Regions from separate parts of the Pseudarthrobacter sp. NPDC058119 genome, predicted to be linked through region 2. Evidence: riboswitches for the same ligand, from Rfam matches in the RefSeq annotation. Region 2 holds a riboswitch; each other region holds the start of a gene.
The links. A riboswitch is a leader RNA that binds a small molecule or an ion and turns the genes downstream of it on or off. The one in region 2 is predicted to bind thiamine pyrophosphate.

Region 1 (5,011 bases), on a different contig from region 2:
GGTTGGGAACCAGGGTGGTGAAGGGGTAGTCGGCGATCTTGGGCCGGGCAGCGGACATGGCTGCAATCAAGCTGGACTTGCCGGCAGACGGGAAGCCCACCAGCGCGATGTCGGCAATGCTCTTGAGCTCCAGGACGATGTCCCGGGAGTCCCCCTCGATGCCGAGCAGCGCGAAGCCGGGGGCGCGGCGCTTCTGCGAGGACAGGGCAGCGTTGCCGAGTCCGCCCAGGCCACCGGCGGCCGCCACGAACTCGGCGCCTTCCCCCACGAGGTCGGCCAGGACTTCGCCGTCCTTGGTCTTGACCACTGTGCCGTCCGGTACGGGCAGGACCAGGGTCTCGCCGTTCTTGCCGCCGCGCCAGTCGCCCATGCCGGGGCCGCCGTTGCTCGCGTGCCGGTGCGGTGCGTGGTGGTAGTCGAGGAGGGTGGTGGTCTGGTGGTCCACGCGAAGGATCACGTCGCCACCGTTGCCGCCGTTCCCGCCGTCGGGACCGCCGAGGGGCTTGAACTTCTCGCGATGGACGGAGACGCAACCATGGCCGCCGGTTCCGCCGGATACATGCAGTACTACCCGGTCTACAAAGCTGGCCACGTGGATCTCCTCAGGTGCTGTTTATGGGACGCCCGGGGACGCCACATCGATTGTAATGCTGTTAAAAGAACAGTGGAGCGGACCCTCAGGCCCGCTCCACCGCTTCAGAACTGGTTGTTACTCTGCAGCTGCAGCAGCAACGATGTTGACCACGCGACGACCGCGGCGGGTGCCGAATTTAACGGCGCCCGGGGTCAGTGCGAACAGGGTGTCGTCACCGCCACGGCCAACGCCGGCGCCGGGGTGGAAGTGGGTGCCACGCTGGCGGACGATGATCTCGCCTGCGGAAACAACCTGGCCGCCGAAGCGCTTGACGCCGAGGTACTGAGCGTTGGAATCGCGACCGTTGCGAGTGGAGCTCGCGCCCTTTTTATGTGCCATCTGAAATGCCTGCCTCTAAATTCTGGGGAATCTGTTGAAATACCTGAACAGTAACCGGTGGTTACTTGATGCCGGTGATCTTGACCTTGGTCAGTTCCTGGCGGTGACCCTGGCGCTTCTTGTAGCCGGTCTTGTTCTTGAACTTCTGGATGACAATCTTAGGACCACGCAGGTCCTGGAGGATTTCAGCCGTAACAGTTACCTTGGCCAGGTCAGCGGCGGCGGAGGTGACCTTGTCACCATCAACCAGGAGCAGTGCGGGCAGCTCGATGGTGCTGCCGGCTCCACCGGCGACGCGGTTCAGGGTAACGAAGTCTCCAACGGAAACCTTCTCTTGGCGGCCGCCTGCGCGGACAATCGCGTACACCACTTGGGAACTCACTTCTCTCGACGTTTATTACAAAATTTGCGTGCGGAACCGACTCGAAAAAGCCAAGGTTCCCGCTGTGCCTCAACGCCGTGGGGTCATAACCCAAGTGTTGGCGTAAGCACCGAAGATCTAGAATACGCTAAATCCATCTACGGCCGCAAATGAGGCTGGTTCCGGCGGCCCGGGTGTGGTAGTAACCACACTCCGGCGGGCAGCACCGCAACCATGAACTCCATAATAGCGGCGGCGCTCCCCGCAGGAGTCAGGAATGCAGCCTCGGCGCGTCGAAGAATTCCACCTCGAGGCGGCAGGACTGCTTGAACGCGGTCAGCATGGCCTCCCGCTCGGCGTCGGAGGCCTTCCGTCCTGCCGCGTCCACGATGGCGATGGCCCGGCGCGTTGCTTCGGCAAAGCCTTCGTCGGCATACGTCCGCAGCCAGGCAGCGTAGGCGTGCCCTTCCGGCTCCCCCGAGGCAACGAACTGGCCGTGCAGTTTTTCGCCCACCTCGGCGTAGAGCCAGAAGCAGGGAAGGACGGCGGCGGCCAGGACGGCATAGCTGCCCGACGCCGACGCTGCGGTGAGGTGGTCCACGTAAGCCTTGGTGACGGGGCCGCGGCCGCCCTGGGTGGGCCGGGTGCTGAGCCAGGAGCGGTGCAGTTCCGACTCCACCTCCAGGCACTGCTGCGAGGACCCTGCCCAGAACAGCTGTTCCGCTTCGGAGGGGGCCAGGGCACTGGCGCGTGCCAACACCCGGGAGTAGCCGTTCAGGTACAGGGCATCCTGGGCCAGATAGTAGGCAAAGTCCTTCTCGGGAAGGTCCCCGGCAGCCAGGCCGTGAATGAAGTCCAGGGCGTAGATGTCCGCGAGGTCCTGTTGGGCTTCCTCCCACAGCCGGGCAGCGAAGCCGCCGTCATGCAGGTCCTGCCGCACATGGTGGAAGTGGTGCACCGGTCCGTTTCCCTGGCCAACCTCGAGTTGGTCCGAGTTTTCAAGGGCGCCGGCAAGCCATGGCTTGACGGTCAGGAGCGATGCCTCCCAGTCGCCCAGGCGTGCCTGGACGGTGGCCATTGCGGAGGACAGGGAACAGCCGGTGCCGTGGCTGTTGCGGGTGTCGACGCGGTTTCCCTGCACCTCCACCACGTCCTGCGACAGGAGGCCTGCGGTATTGACCAGCGCATCCGGGCACTCCGCACCCGCCAGGTGGCCGCCCTTGACCAGGACGGTGGCGCCGGTGGCATCCGCCAGGCGCCGGCCCTGCTGCAGCGCTGCCGGCCAACTGTCCGCAAGTTCCGCGCCCACCAGCATGGCAAGCTCCGGCAGGTTGGGAGTAATGAGGTGGGCCAGGGGCATCAGGTCCCGGAGCGCGGCCTCGGCGGACTCCCTCAGCAGCCGGTCGCCGCTGGTGGCCACCATCACCGGGTCAAGGACAACGACGGCGGGACGGACCTTCTCCAGCCAGTGCCGGACAGTGCGGATCACGGCTTCGTCCCCCAGCATGCCGATCTTGACCGCATCGATCGAGATATCATCGCTGACCGCGTCCAGCTGCTGGGCCAGGAAGGCCGCGGGAGGAACGTGGACTGCCTGGACACCGCAGGTGTTCTGTGCCGTCAGGGCAGTAATGGCAGCCATGCCGTAACCGCCGTGCGCGGCAATGCTCTTCAGGTCGGCCTGGATACCCGCCCCCCCGGACGGGTCGGAGCCGGCGATGGACAGTACCCGCGGGACGTCCCGGCCGGTGGACAGCCCGGTGCTGAAGCCGGAGCGAGCTGGCAGGGGCATGAAAAGGGTCGAAGACAAGAGACATCCCTTCGCCGGTACTAGCCGGACAGGTTCAACGGGTCTGGATCTCAGCCGGCCTGTGCGCGGCACCCCGTGTCGGTTCCTACCCTAGCCGCTGCCACGGGGCTGTGGTAAAGGTGACAGCGGCCAGATGCAGGAAGTCCCCGCCGCGTGGACTGTTCCCCCTGTACTTTCGGGGGGAATGGTCCACGAGACGGGGACTTCACCTGTCGACGCCGTGGCTTGCCGGAATTTACAGCTCCGACGCCGGCACGCCGACACCGAGGATGATGGGTTCCTCGGCCGCCTTGCGGGGTTCCGGCTGGTCCTTCGCCGGTTCGGGCGCCTTGGCTGCGTGCGAGTGCCCAGCGGCATCAGCCTGGACGTTTTCATGGTGCTGGACGGCAGTCTCGTTGGCGGCACCCTGGGCACGGCTGGCGGCCCGGTGGCGCCGGGGCCGGCGCTGCCGCGACTGCTCCAGCGTGTGGTCCGAATAGTCCTTTTCAGGGGATGCCCCGGGAGCGGCACCGGCGGGGGCTTCCGCTGCCCCGCCGTCGGCATGCCCTTCCGGCGCCACCTCCGCTGCCGGCTGCACGGCCTCTGCCTGCCTGGCAGGCGCGTTCTCCACGGGAGAAGCCGGCTGGCCCAGGTGGGCGAATGCTTCCGCAAGGCGGTCCAGCGTCAGGGCAGGCTTCGGATGCTGTTCCCCGGCGTGCTCCACGAACGGAAGCGGGACTTCCTCGCCGCCGAACGTCAGGACCGCTGCGGGACGTGCCGGGGCGTCGGCGTCGTGCTTCTCCTCAACGGGAACCGGCGCGGGCTCCACGGACGGCACCTGCCGGGCTGCCGCCACCTCGTCGTCATGCAGGTGGGCTGCATGCGCGGCCGCGGCGATGTTCGCCAGGGCAAGCCTGGTTGCCTCAGCCTTGGCGTGCCGCTCGGCGTCGGAGGGGTCCGGCTGGACGGTGTGGACATGGACGGCAGGTGCCGGGGCGGCCTCGGGCTGCTGGCCGCCGCGTCCCCGCCGCCGCTTGCGTTCGGACCGGACACCGGGCTGGCCGTTGTCGTTCCGCTGCGCTTCCGGACGGGTCTCCGCGCGGGCTTCGGGACGGTTGTCGGTGCGCTGGACGTGGTGCTCGGCCGCCACGATGTTGGCGCGGCGGTGCTCCACGGGATCGTCGTGGGTCACGACGCCCCGGCCGGCGCAGGCTTCGCACTGCTCACCAAAGACTTCCAGCAGGCCCGTGCCCATGCGTTTACGGGTCATCTGGACCAGGCCGAGTGAGGTCACCTCGGCAACCTGGTGCTTGGTCCGGTCCCGGCCCAGGCACTCGACCAGGCGGCGGAGGACCAGGTCGCGGTTCGATTCGAGCACCATGTCGATGAAGTCGATCACGATGATGCCGCCGATGTCGCGCAGCCGGAGCTGGCGCACCACTTCCTCGGCCGCTTCGAGGTTGTTCTTGGTGACGGTTTCCTCGAGGTTGCCGCCGCTGCCGGTGAACTTGCCCGTATTGACGTCCACCACGGTCATGGCCTCGGTGCGGTCGATCACCAGGGAGCCGCCGGAGGGCAGGAAGACCTTCCGCTCGAGGGCTTTGTGGATCTGCTCGTCGATGCGCCAGGCGGAGAAGATGTCCTGGTCCTTGGTCCACTTCTCCAGCCGGCCCACCAGGTCCGGCGCCACGTAGGTGACGTAGGCCTCGATGGTGTCCCAGGCCTCCTCGCCGGAAACGATGAGCTTGGAGAAGTCCTCGTTGAAGACGTCGCGGACCACCTTGATGGTGAGATCAGGTTCGCCGTAAAGGAGCTCGGGGGCCAGGATCTTGGTGGACGTGGACTGGCTTTCGATGCCTTCCCACTGGGCGCGCAGCCGATTGATGTC
Region 2 (5,011 bases):
CCATGCTTTCGCTGACCATCGTGGTGCTGGCAACCGTCGCTGCAGGCTTCGTTGTCTGGGCCAATGACAAGCGGCACTCCAAGTACGGCGCGGCCTTGCCGGCCGGTGTGGCCGCGGGTGTTGCGGCATTGGCGTGGATCATCCTGATGACCGCAGGCTTGGGCTACCTGCCGGGAACCACCTGGCTTCCCTGGGTCCTGCCGATGGTCCTGGGCGTCGCCGCGGCGATCGCCGTCGTCGTTTTCCTGGGCCGCTCCCGTGCCCGCCGCGATACGGAACGCCTGACCGCCATCCTGCGGCGCTGACCGCCTGCAGGTTAGTACATACGCGTGTGGCCACCACCCTGCCGGGTGGTGGCCACACGCGTATGTACGGTGTCAGAGGAACTCCGCCCGGCCCTCCATCGCGGACGAGGCGAGGGCGTGTTCCCGGCGCGGGATGCGCCCGGCTGCCCGGGCCATCCTGCCGGCGAGAACTGCGTGCTTGAACGCCTCGCCCATGAGTGCGGGGTTCTGCGCCCGCGTCACGGCCGTGGCCAGCAGGACGGCGTCGCAGCCCAGCTCCATGGCCAGCGCCGCGTCCGAGGCCGTGCCAATGCCGGCGTCCAGCACCACCGGCACCGAGGCGCGGGACACGATGAGCTCGATGTTGTGCGGGTTCAGGATTCCCAGGCCCGTCCCGATCGGGGCGCCGAGCGGCATGACCGCGGTGGCGCCAAGGTTCTCCAGCCGCAGCGCCAGCACGGGGTCGTCGTTGGTGTAGGCGAAGACCTTGAACCCCCGGTTGACCAGCTGTTCCGTGGCCTCCACCAATTCCACGGCATCGGGCAGCAGTGTCTGCTCGTCGGCAATGACTTCCAGCTTCACCCAGTCGGTCTCCAATGCCTCCCGGGCAAGCTCCGCCGTGAGGACGGCGTCCCTGGCCGTGAAGCAGCCTGCGGTGTTGGGCAGCACGCGGATCCCGTGGTCCACCAGCAGCTGGAACAGCGAGCCGGTTTCCGCCGTCGAGTAGCGGCGCATGGCCACGGTGGTCAAGGCGGTGCCGGAGGCCAGGAGCGCAGCGCCCAGTCCGTCCAGGCTCGGTGCCCCGCCGGTACCCATGATCAGGCGGGATCCAAGGGCGACGCCGTCAATCACCAGGGCGTCAGCGGCGCCGGGATTCCCGGCCGGGTTGATGGTGCTGGTTTCGGTCATGGTGTCAGCCTCCCTGTACTGCCGTGACAAGTTCGATGTCGTCGCCCTCGGCGAGCGCCGTGGCGAACCATTGGCTGCGCGGCACCACCTGCGCATTATGGGCGACGGCGACCCCCAGCTTCCCGCCGTCCGTCGCCTGGCCGTTAGGCGCCAGCGGGCGTCCGGTGACCTGGCTGACGAGGGTGGTGATGGAGGCGCCGTCCGCCACCGTGTGGGTGTTTCCGTTCAGGGTGATGTTCACGCTGTCTCCTTGGTGTGGTGGTTTGTGCGGGCAGCGGCCGGACGCGAGAACCGCTCCGGGCTGAAAGGCGCCCAGCGCGGATCGGCACGCCCGTCCAGCAAGCCGGCGCAGATGGCTGCGGCCGCGGGGGTGAGCAGCACCCCGTGCCGGAAGAACCCGGTGGCGATGATGAGTCCCGGGACGTCACCGGCCTTGGTTCCCGCGGATCCGGGGGGCGCAGGCACACGGCCCAGCAGCGGCGCGTTGTCGGGGGTTCCGGGCCGGGCCCTGGCGGTGCACTCCAGCAGCTCCAGTTCGGCAACGGCGGGCACCAGCGCCTGGGCATCGCGCAACAGCTGGTAGACGCCTCCGGCGCTGACGGCATCGGACAGGGCGTCCTCGCGCTGGGTGGCGCCGATGACCACGGTCCCGTCCTGCCGGGGAACGATGTAGACGGGGACGCCGTGAACCAGCCCGCGCACGGTGGACGTCACCAGGGGCTGGAGGTGGCGGGGAACGGCGAGCCGCAGGATGTCGCCGTGCACAGGGCGCAGGGGCAACTCCAGCCCGTCGGGCAGGCCGCCAAGGTCCCCTGCCTGCAGCCCGTTGGCCACGATAGTTTCCGTTGCCAGGACGGTGCCGCCGCCGGCGAGGCTGGCGCCGACGACGGTTCCACCCTCCCAGAGCAGGCCGGCTGCCCGGTCCGGCACGGCATACCCGTCCCCCGCCCCTGCCGCCGCCAGGCCGGGCATCCCGCGGACGGCGCCGGCGAGGGCCTGCCGCAGGGCAGCCACCAGGCGGCGGGGATCAACCTGGTGGTCAGCGGGCGTGTCCAGGGCGCAGGCTATCGCGGGGCTGAGGAGCGGCTCGCGTTTGCGGGCTTCCCGTACGGTCAGGGGTTCCACGGACAGTCCGTTGGCCTGCTGTACCCCGCGGAGGTCCATCAGTGCGCGGCGGTCCGCGGCGTCGGCACCCACGGCGAGTGTCGACGTCGTGAGGTATCCGGAATCCGCACCGGTGGCTTCGGCGATGCCTGCGGCGAAACCGGGCCAGCGGGAGGAAGCGTCAAGCATCAGTTCCAGGAGGTCCTCCTCCTGGTAGTGCAGTTCGCTGACGGGGGCCAGCATTCCTGCGGCGGCCCAGCTGGCACCGCTTCCGGGCGCGTCATCGATCAGGGCAACGGAACGGCCGGAGCGCTGCGCCTCCCAGGCGATGCCATGGCCCACCACTCCGCCGCCGATGACGGCGACGTCCGCGCGGACCATGGAACCGGGGGCGCCGGACGGCCCGGCACGATGGTCAACAGGAGTGCTCATGTGGTTCCTTCCCTACGCCGGCATTAACCGGATCAGGTCAAGCGGTCGGCTCTGACGCCCTCTCAGCCCGGCGCTTTGTGACAGCTGCCGCGGGCTCCCGCAGTACGTGCCCAGTTTAGAGGAACTAGGCTTGCAGGCATGAATGCGACCACCCCCTCCTTCCCGGCAGGTTCCCACGCCCCGGCTGCTGACGTGCCCCATGCCGAAGTCGCCAACGCCGGCCACAACGACGCCCTCAAGGCGGCCCGCCTGTACCTGTGCACCGATGCACGGACCGCCCGGGGCGACTTCGCGGAGTTCGTGGACGCCGCGTTTGCCGGCGGCGTGGACATCATCCAGCTGCGCGACAAGACCATCGAGGCCGCCGAGGAACTGGACCTTCTGGCGGCATTGAAGGAGACCGCGGTGCGGCACGGGAAACTCTGGGCCGTCAATGACCGCGCCGACATCGCCGTCCTGTCCGGGGCACCGGTGTTCCACATCGGCCAAAAGGACCTTCCGCTGGCCGCGGCGCGGACCCTGGTCAACGGCAACGCCGCCATCGGCCTCTCCAGCCACACCACCGGCCAGGTCGACGCGGCCCTCGAGGCAACCGGCGGCCCGTCCGGGCTGGACTACTTCTGCGTGGGGCCCGTGTGGGCCACCCCCACCAAACCCGGCAGGGCCGCCGTCGGGCCCGAATTGGTCAAGTACGCCGCCGGCGCCTCGGCGCAGGCCGGGGATCCCGTGCCGTGGTTCGCCATCGGCGGCATCGACCTCGGAAACGTCCGCGAGGTGGTGGAGGCCAGTGCACGCCGGATCGTCGTGGTGCGCGCCATCACCGAGGCCCCCGACCCCGCGGCGGCTGCTGCCTCGCTCCTTGGCGCGCTGGACGGCTGAGCCTGCTTAATCCCGGAACTTGGGGCTAGGCTGAATTTTGTGTCACATCATCGGTTGGCCCCCAACGTCCATGACCACAGGAACGCCTTGGAAGAGGCGTTGGGCCTGCTGCGGACCGAACTTGAGCTGCCGGGCCCGTACCCGGCCGACGCCGTGGAAGACGCCCGGGCCGCCGTCGCGGCGTTGACGCTGCCGTCCTACGACCTGACCACCGTCGAATTCGTCACCATCGATCCGGCGTCCTCCACCGACCTGGACCAGGCCGTGTTTATCGAACTGGACGGGGACGGCTACCGGGTCATGTACGCCATCGCCGACGTCCCCGCCTTCGTTGCGCCTGGCGGTCCGCTGGATGCCGAAACCCGGCGCCGCGGGCAGACGTTCTACGCTCCGGACGGTCGGATCCCGCTGCATCCGGAGGTGATCAGCGAGGGGGCCGGCAGCCTGCTGCCCGGCCAGGAGTGTTCGGCTTTCGTCTGGGACTTCACGCTCGACGGCGACGCGTCGGTACTGACCGTGGGCGTCCGGCGGGCACGGGTCCGCAGCCGCGACAAGCTCAGCTACAAGGGCGCCCAGGCAGACCTCGACGCCGGGACCGCGCCTCCCGTCCTGCGGCTGCTCCGCGAGGTGGGCCTGAAGCGGGTAGCACTGGAACGGGCGCGCGAGGGCGCCAGCCTGAACATGCCCGAGCAGGAAATCGTCCAGCTGCCGGACGGCGGCTACCGGATTGACGCCGTTCCGCAGCTTCCCGTCGAGGACTGGAACGCGCAGATCTCGTTGATGACCGGAATGGCCGCCGCGCAGCTCATGCTGGAGGGCAAAGTGGGCATCCTGCGGACCATGCCTGCCCCTGACGAGCGGTCGCTGCGGCACTTCCGGCTGCAGACCGAGGTGCTGGGCAAGCCCTGGGACGGGCACGTCAGCTACGGCGAATACCTGCGGTCGCTCGATCCCACAGACCCCCGCCAGCTGGCCATCATGCATTCGGCCGGCATGCTGTTCCGCGGCGCCTCCTACACCGCCTTCGACGGAACCGTCCCCGAAGACGGCATCCAGTCCGCCATCGGCGCCGCCTACGCCCACACCACGGCGCCGCTGCGCCGCCTGGTGGACCGGTTCGTGCTGGTCATCTGCGAGGCCCTGAGCAACGGCGGCGAAGTTCCCGGCTGGGCGCGCGAAGCCCTGCCCCTGCTTCCGGGCATCATGGCCGGCTCGGACCAGCTGGCGTCACGAATGGAGCGCCTGGCCCTGGATACCGTGGAGGCGGCGCTGCTGCTCAACCACATCGGGCAGGAGTTCGATGCGATCGTCATTTCCGGATCCAAGCCGCAGAACGGCAACGGGAATGGAAAGAACGGCAATGGCGGCAGTTCCGGGATTATCCAGATTGCCGAACCGGCGGT
Region 3 (5,011 bases), 350 kb from region 2:
GGGTGGCGACAAAGATCTCGGTGAAGCCCATGGCTGGTGTCCTTCTTCCGTTGGCGGAACTGCGCGCCGGACACTTCCTGCCGCCCGGCCGTACGGAATCAGCCTAGTAGCTGCAGGGCCGCCCTTGCACGCCGGACCGGCCTCCCGCGAAGTGGCGCCGGAGGCCGCAGTGGTCAGCGGACGGCGACGCGGATCCGGTTGCGCCACGGATCTTCGAACCGAAGCTCCGAACCCGTGTGATGGGCGGGCACCCCGGCGACCTTGAGACGGTCAGTCAGGGTGCCGACGTCGTCCCCTGACGGAACCTCGATGAGCACCTCGCCAAGTCCCAGGGTGTCCTTGCGCGGACCCGCGCCGCGGCTGTTCCAGACGTTCATGGCCATGTGGTGGTGGTACCGGCCCGCGGAAACGAACAAGGCCTGCCCGTGCCAGCCGGCGGTCTTCTCGAACCCGAGGGTGCCCACGTAGAAGTCCCGGGCGGTCTGCACGTCGCCAACCTGCAGGTGGACATGGCCCACGCCGGCGGCTGTTTGCCGCTGTCCCTCCAGGGACTCTTCGGTGAGGTGCTGCTCGAGGTAGCGCTGCGGCGGGAGCGCCAGGCTGTCCATGACCACGTCGGTCCCGTTCCAGGACCAGTTGCTGCGGGGGCGGTCCCAGTACAGCTCGATGCCGTTGCCCTCGGGGTCGGTGAAGTAGAAGGCCTCACTGACCAGGTGGTCGGCGCTGCCGGTGAAGGCCCGCGGCTCGTACTGGGCAGCCGTGGCGACGGTGGCGGCAAGGGAAGCCTGGTCCTCGAAGAGCAGGGCGGTGTGGAAGAGACCCGCCTCTCCCCTGCCGGGAAGGTGCAGTCCGGGGGCCGGTGCGAGGTGGACCAGCGGCCTGCCCAGGCGGCCAAGGTAGAGGCCGCCGTCCTGTTCGGCGACCACCTCAAGACCCAGTGCGCGCTGGTAGTAGTCGGTCATGACCTTCATGTCGCCCACCTTGAGCATCACGGTGCCCATGGCGAGGTCGGCAGGAAGAAGATCCTGGCTGTTGGCTGATGCGGTCATTGACGGCTCCTTGCATTGGCGGCCGTCCCGGTGGCGGCCTGTCACACATTAAAATTACTTGAAGCTTCAATATATTCCAAGTCCCGGGAGCCAACTGTCAGCGAATGATCCGCCCTCCCAGCACCACGTGTTCCAGGGCCGTAATGGTCTGAGGTGCCGCGCGCGGGTCGTCCCGGCAGACAACGACGTCGGCGCGGGCCCCATCCTCCACGCCGTCCGCTCCCAGCCACGTCCGGGCTGCCCAGCAGGCGGCGTCGAGGGCCGCCTCCATGGGCAGGCCGGCGCCGTGCAGGGCGAGGATTTCGTCCGTGATCCTGCCGTGCCTGATCACGCTGCCGGCATCGGTACCGGCAAAGATGCGGACACCGGCCGCATGGGCTTCCGCTACCCGCTCCAGCCGGCGTTCCCAGAGCGCGCGCATGTGGGCGGCATAACGCGGGAACTTGGGTTCCGCCTGCGCGGCAATGTCGGGGAAGGTGGCGATGTTGATGAGCGTGGGCACGATCGGGACGCCCTGCTCCGCGAACCGGGGCAGGTGGCGGGGCAGGAGCCCGGTGGCGTGCTCGACGCAGTCAATGCCGGCGTCCAGCACCTGGTCCAGGGTGTCTTCGGCGAAGCAGTGCGCCGTTACCCGGGCCCCTTCGTCGTGCGCCGCCTGGACGGCATCGCGTATGACGGCGGCAGGAAACGACGGCGACAGGTCGCCGGCGCTGCGGTCAATCCAGTCGCCCACGAGCTTGACCCAGCCGTCGCCGTCGCGCGCCTGCTTTCGGACGGCCTCCACGAGGCCCTCGGGCTCCACCTCCTCGGCGAAGCCCCGCAGGTAGCGGCGCGTCCGGGCGATATGGCGCCCGGCCCGGATCAGCACCGGGAAGTCCCTGCCGCCCTGCATCCAACGGGTATCTGCCGGCGAACCCGCGTCCCGGACCAGCAGGGTTCCGGCGTTGAGGTCCGCCTGCGCCTGGTCCCTGGCCGCCGCGGGCTCGACCGGGCCGGCGGCCCCGAGCCCTATGTGGCAGTGGGCGTCGACGAAGCCCGGCAGCACCCAGCCGTCCAGAACCCGGTCCGGAGCAGCCGCCGGCCGGGTGAACGTCAGCTTGCCGTCCACGGACCAGAGTCCATGCCGCATCCTGTCCGGTGCGGTCAGGACGGGCCCGCGGAAGTGGATGATGCCTGCCATGGTGGTGCTCCTTTCGATGCCGGTCAGGGTAGCACCACGTTTATGACAAGGCCGCTCCGGGTGCCTGTGGTAGCTTCGTTCCTGACCACACGGGTGCCCTTGCAGGGGCTGAGATCGGGCTGGCGCAGCCTGCGACCGTTGAACCTGTCCGGGTAATGCCGGCGAAGGAAGTGAGTATTCCCTTGAGTACGCAAAACACCCAGTTGAACCCTGCCCTTCAGCCGTCCGCCGGTGTGCCGGATGGCACTTCGGTGCCGCCGGTGACCCAGTCGCTGAAGTCGCACTCACTCGCCTACCTTGCGGATGAGGCGTCCGGAATCCGGGTCCCGGTGACCGAAATTGCCCTTGAGCCGTCACCCAATGGCCAGCCGAACCCACCCTTCCGGTCCTACCGGACCGCGGGCCCCGGAAGCGACCCCGTCCGAGGCCTGCAGCCCTTCCGCTCCGAGTGGATCACGGCGCGGGCTGACACCGAGGCGTATGGCGGCAGGGCGAGAAACCTGCTCGACGACGGCCGCTCGGCCGTCCGCCGCGGCGCTGCCTCCGCGGAGTGGAAGGGTGCGCAGCCGGTGCCCCGCCGCGCCGTCGACGGCCGGACAGTGACGCAGATGCACTATGCCCGGCAGGGCATCATCACGCAGGAGATGCGGTTCGTGGCCCTGCGCGAGAACTGCGACGTGGAATTGGTCCGCAGCGAAATGGCCGCCGGCCGCGCCATCATTCCCAACAACATCAACCACCCGGAATCCGAGCCCATGATCATCGGCAAGGCCTTCCTGGTGAAGATCAACGCGAATATCGGCAACTCGGCCGTGACGAGTTCGATCGCCGAGGAAGTGGACAAGCTGCAGTGGGCAACCCAGTGGGGCGCCGACACCGTTATGGACCTGTCCACCGGCGATGACATCCACACCACCAGGGAATGGATCCTCCGCAACTCCCCCGTGCCCATTGGAACCGTCCCCATCTACCAGGCGCTGGAGAAGGTCAACGGCGAGGCCAACGCCCTGACCTGGGAGATCTTCCGTGACACGGTGATTGAACAGTGCGAGCAGGGCGTGGACTACATGACCATCCACGCGGGCGTGCTGCTGCGGTACGTCCCGCTCACCGCGAACCGCGTCACCGGCATCGTCTCGCGCGGCGGCTCCATCATGGCCGGCTGGTGCCTGGCCCACCACCAGGAGAACTTCCTGTACACGCACTTCGATGAACTGTGCGGAATCTTCGCCAAATACGACGTCGCCTTCTCGCTGGGTGACGGCCTCCGCCCCGGTTCCACCGCGGACGCCAACGACGCCGCCCAGTTCGCCGAACTGGACACCCTCGCCGAGCTGACGCAACGGGCCTGGGAGTACGACGTGCAGGTGATGGTGGAAGGGCCCGGCCACGTTCCCTTCCACCTGGTGCGCGAGAACGTGGAGCGGCAGCAGGAACTGTGCAAGGGGGCGCCCTTCTATACCCTGGGGCCCCTGGTGACGGATGTGGCGCCCGGGTATGACCACATCACCTCGGCGATCGGCGCCACCGAGATTGCCCGGTACGGCACTGCCATGCTCTGCTACGTCACGCCGAAGGAGCACCTGGGCCTGCCCAACAAGGACGACGTGAAGACAGGCGTGATCACGTACAAGATCGCAGCGCACGCCGCGGACCTGGCCAAGGGCCATCCCGGGGCGCATGAGCGCGATGATGCGCTGTCCAAGGCAAGGTTCGAATTCCGCTGGGGGGACCAGTTCGCGCTGTCCCTGGACCCCGTGACCGCGGAGTCGTTCCACGATGAGACGCTGCCGGCCGAACCGGCCAAGACAGCCCACTTCTGTTCGATGTGTGGTCCGAAGTTCTGCTCCATGCGGATCAGCCAGGACATCCGGGACGAATACGGGTCCGCGGAGGCCCAAGCGGCGCTGGCGGACATGGCTTCCGGCATGCGCGGGAAGAGCGAGGAGTTCCTGGCAGCCGGCGGCAAGGTGTACCTGCCGGAGCTGCGGGTCCCCGCTGAAGGCTAGGACGCCCGGGCGGGCTGGCTCCTGCCGACCCCGCTGATGAACTGGCGGATGGACCGGTCCCCATCATGGGAGTCCTGGGGCCGGTGCCCTCCCGCGGCAACGCGGTGCAGGGCGCCGGTCTCCCGGAGGTACCCTGCAATTTCCTCATAGAGTGGCTCCCACCCGCCGGTGAGGACAAGGGTGGGGACGCCCGGAACGATGTGCAGCGGCGCTTCCCACGAAGGCTCCTGGAGCCGCAGCCGCCGCGCGGACCGTTTCTCCTCGGTGGTGGCAGGCTGCTGGAGGTCGGTGGCGTAGATCCGGCGGACGAATTCGCGCTGGAAGTCGTCGTCGCTGAGCTGGTGGCGGACGTCGAACAGTGGCTGCATCAGGCTGATGTGGGCGGCCGTGGCCGGCAGTTCCGCCGTCAGAGACAGGCAGGCGGGCTCCACCAGCGTCAGGGAAAAGACCAGGTCCGGGCGTTCGACGGCGGCCATCATGGCGGCGATAGCCCCCTGGGCGTGTGCCACCACGTGTCCGCCCGCGGCGCCACGGCCGTCGTCGCCCAAAGACCGCAGGATGATCGCGGTGTCTTCCGCGAACGAAGATTCCACCGGCTCCGCGACGGCATCGTAGCCATGCCGGCGCAGGAACAAGGCGTCATAGGACAGTGCCATGCCGTGCTGGCGGGGCCACGCCGCGGCACCGAAGCTTCCGGCGCCGTGCACGAAAACTACCCTCTGCTTGAACATGTCCCAACCCTATTCCACGCTGCCGACATCCCCACGAAAAAG

Region 1: it holds a riboswitch for thiamine pyrophosphate, as region 2 does, so the genes downstream of both, thiD (bifunctional hydroxymethylpyrimidine kinase/phosphomethylpyrimidine kinase) here and ACFVTD_RS01645 (FAD-dependent oxidoreductase) in region 2, are expected to answer to the same signal.
Region 3: it holds a riboswitch for thiamine pyrophosphate, as region 2 does, so the genes downstream of both, thiC (phosphomethylpyrimidine synthase ThiC) here and ACFVTD_RS01645 (FAD-dependent oxidoreductase) in region 2, are expected to answer to the same signal.

Annotation. Positions count from the first base shown of each region.
Region 1 is NZ_JBHVTN010000008.1:64,548-69,558, reverse strand. Features, by position in the region: gene obgE (GTPase ObgE) at 1-592, opposite strand, end outside; gene rpmA (50S ribosomal protein L27) at 710-973, opposite strand; gene rplU (50S ribosomal protein L21) at 1,035-1,343, opposite strand; gene thiD (bifunctional hydroxymethylpyrimidine kinase/phosphomethylpyrimidine kinase) at 1,606-3,126, opposite strand; TPP riboswitch at 3,134-3,230, opposite strand; gene ACFVTD_RS16720 (Rne/Rng family ribonuclease) at 3,380-5,011, opposite strand, start outside.
Region 2 is NZ_JBHVTN010000001.1:365,073-370,083, forward strand. Features, by position in the region: gene ACFVTD_RS01630 (hypothetical protein) at 3-305, shown strand; gene ACFVTD_RS01635 (thiazole synthase) at 378-1,193, opposite strand; gene thiS (sulfur carrier protein ThiS) at 1,198-1,434, opposite strand; gene ACFVTD_RS01645 (FAD-dependent oxidoreductase) at 1,431-2,729, opposite strand; TPP riboswitch at 2,722-2,840, opposite strand; gene thiE (thiamine phosphate synthase) at 2,868-3,608, shown strand; gene ACFVTD_RS01655 (RNB domain-containing ribonuclease) at 3,648-5,011, shown strand, end outside.
Region 3 is NZ_JBHVTN010000001.1:16,822-21,832, forward strand. Features, by position in the region: gene ACFVTD_RS00105 (hypothetical protein) at 1-31, opposite strand, end outside; gene ACFVTD_RS00110 (VOC family protein) at 174-1,049, opposite strand; gene ACFVTD_RS00115 (amidohydrolase family protein) at 1,147-2,229, opposite strand; TPP riboswitch at 2,309-2,416, shown strand; gene thiC (phosphomethylpyrimidine synthase ThiC) at 2,412-4,238, shown strand; gene ACFVTD_RS00125 (alpha/beta hydrolase) at 4,235-4,969, opposite strand.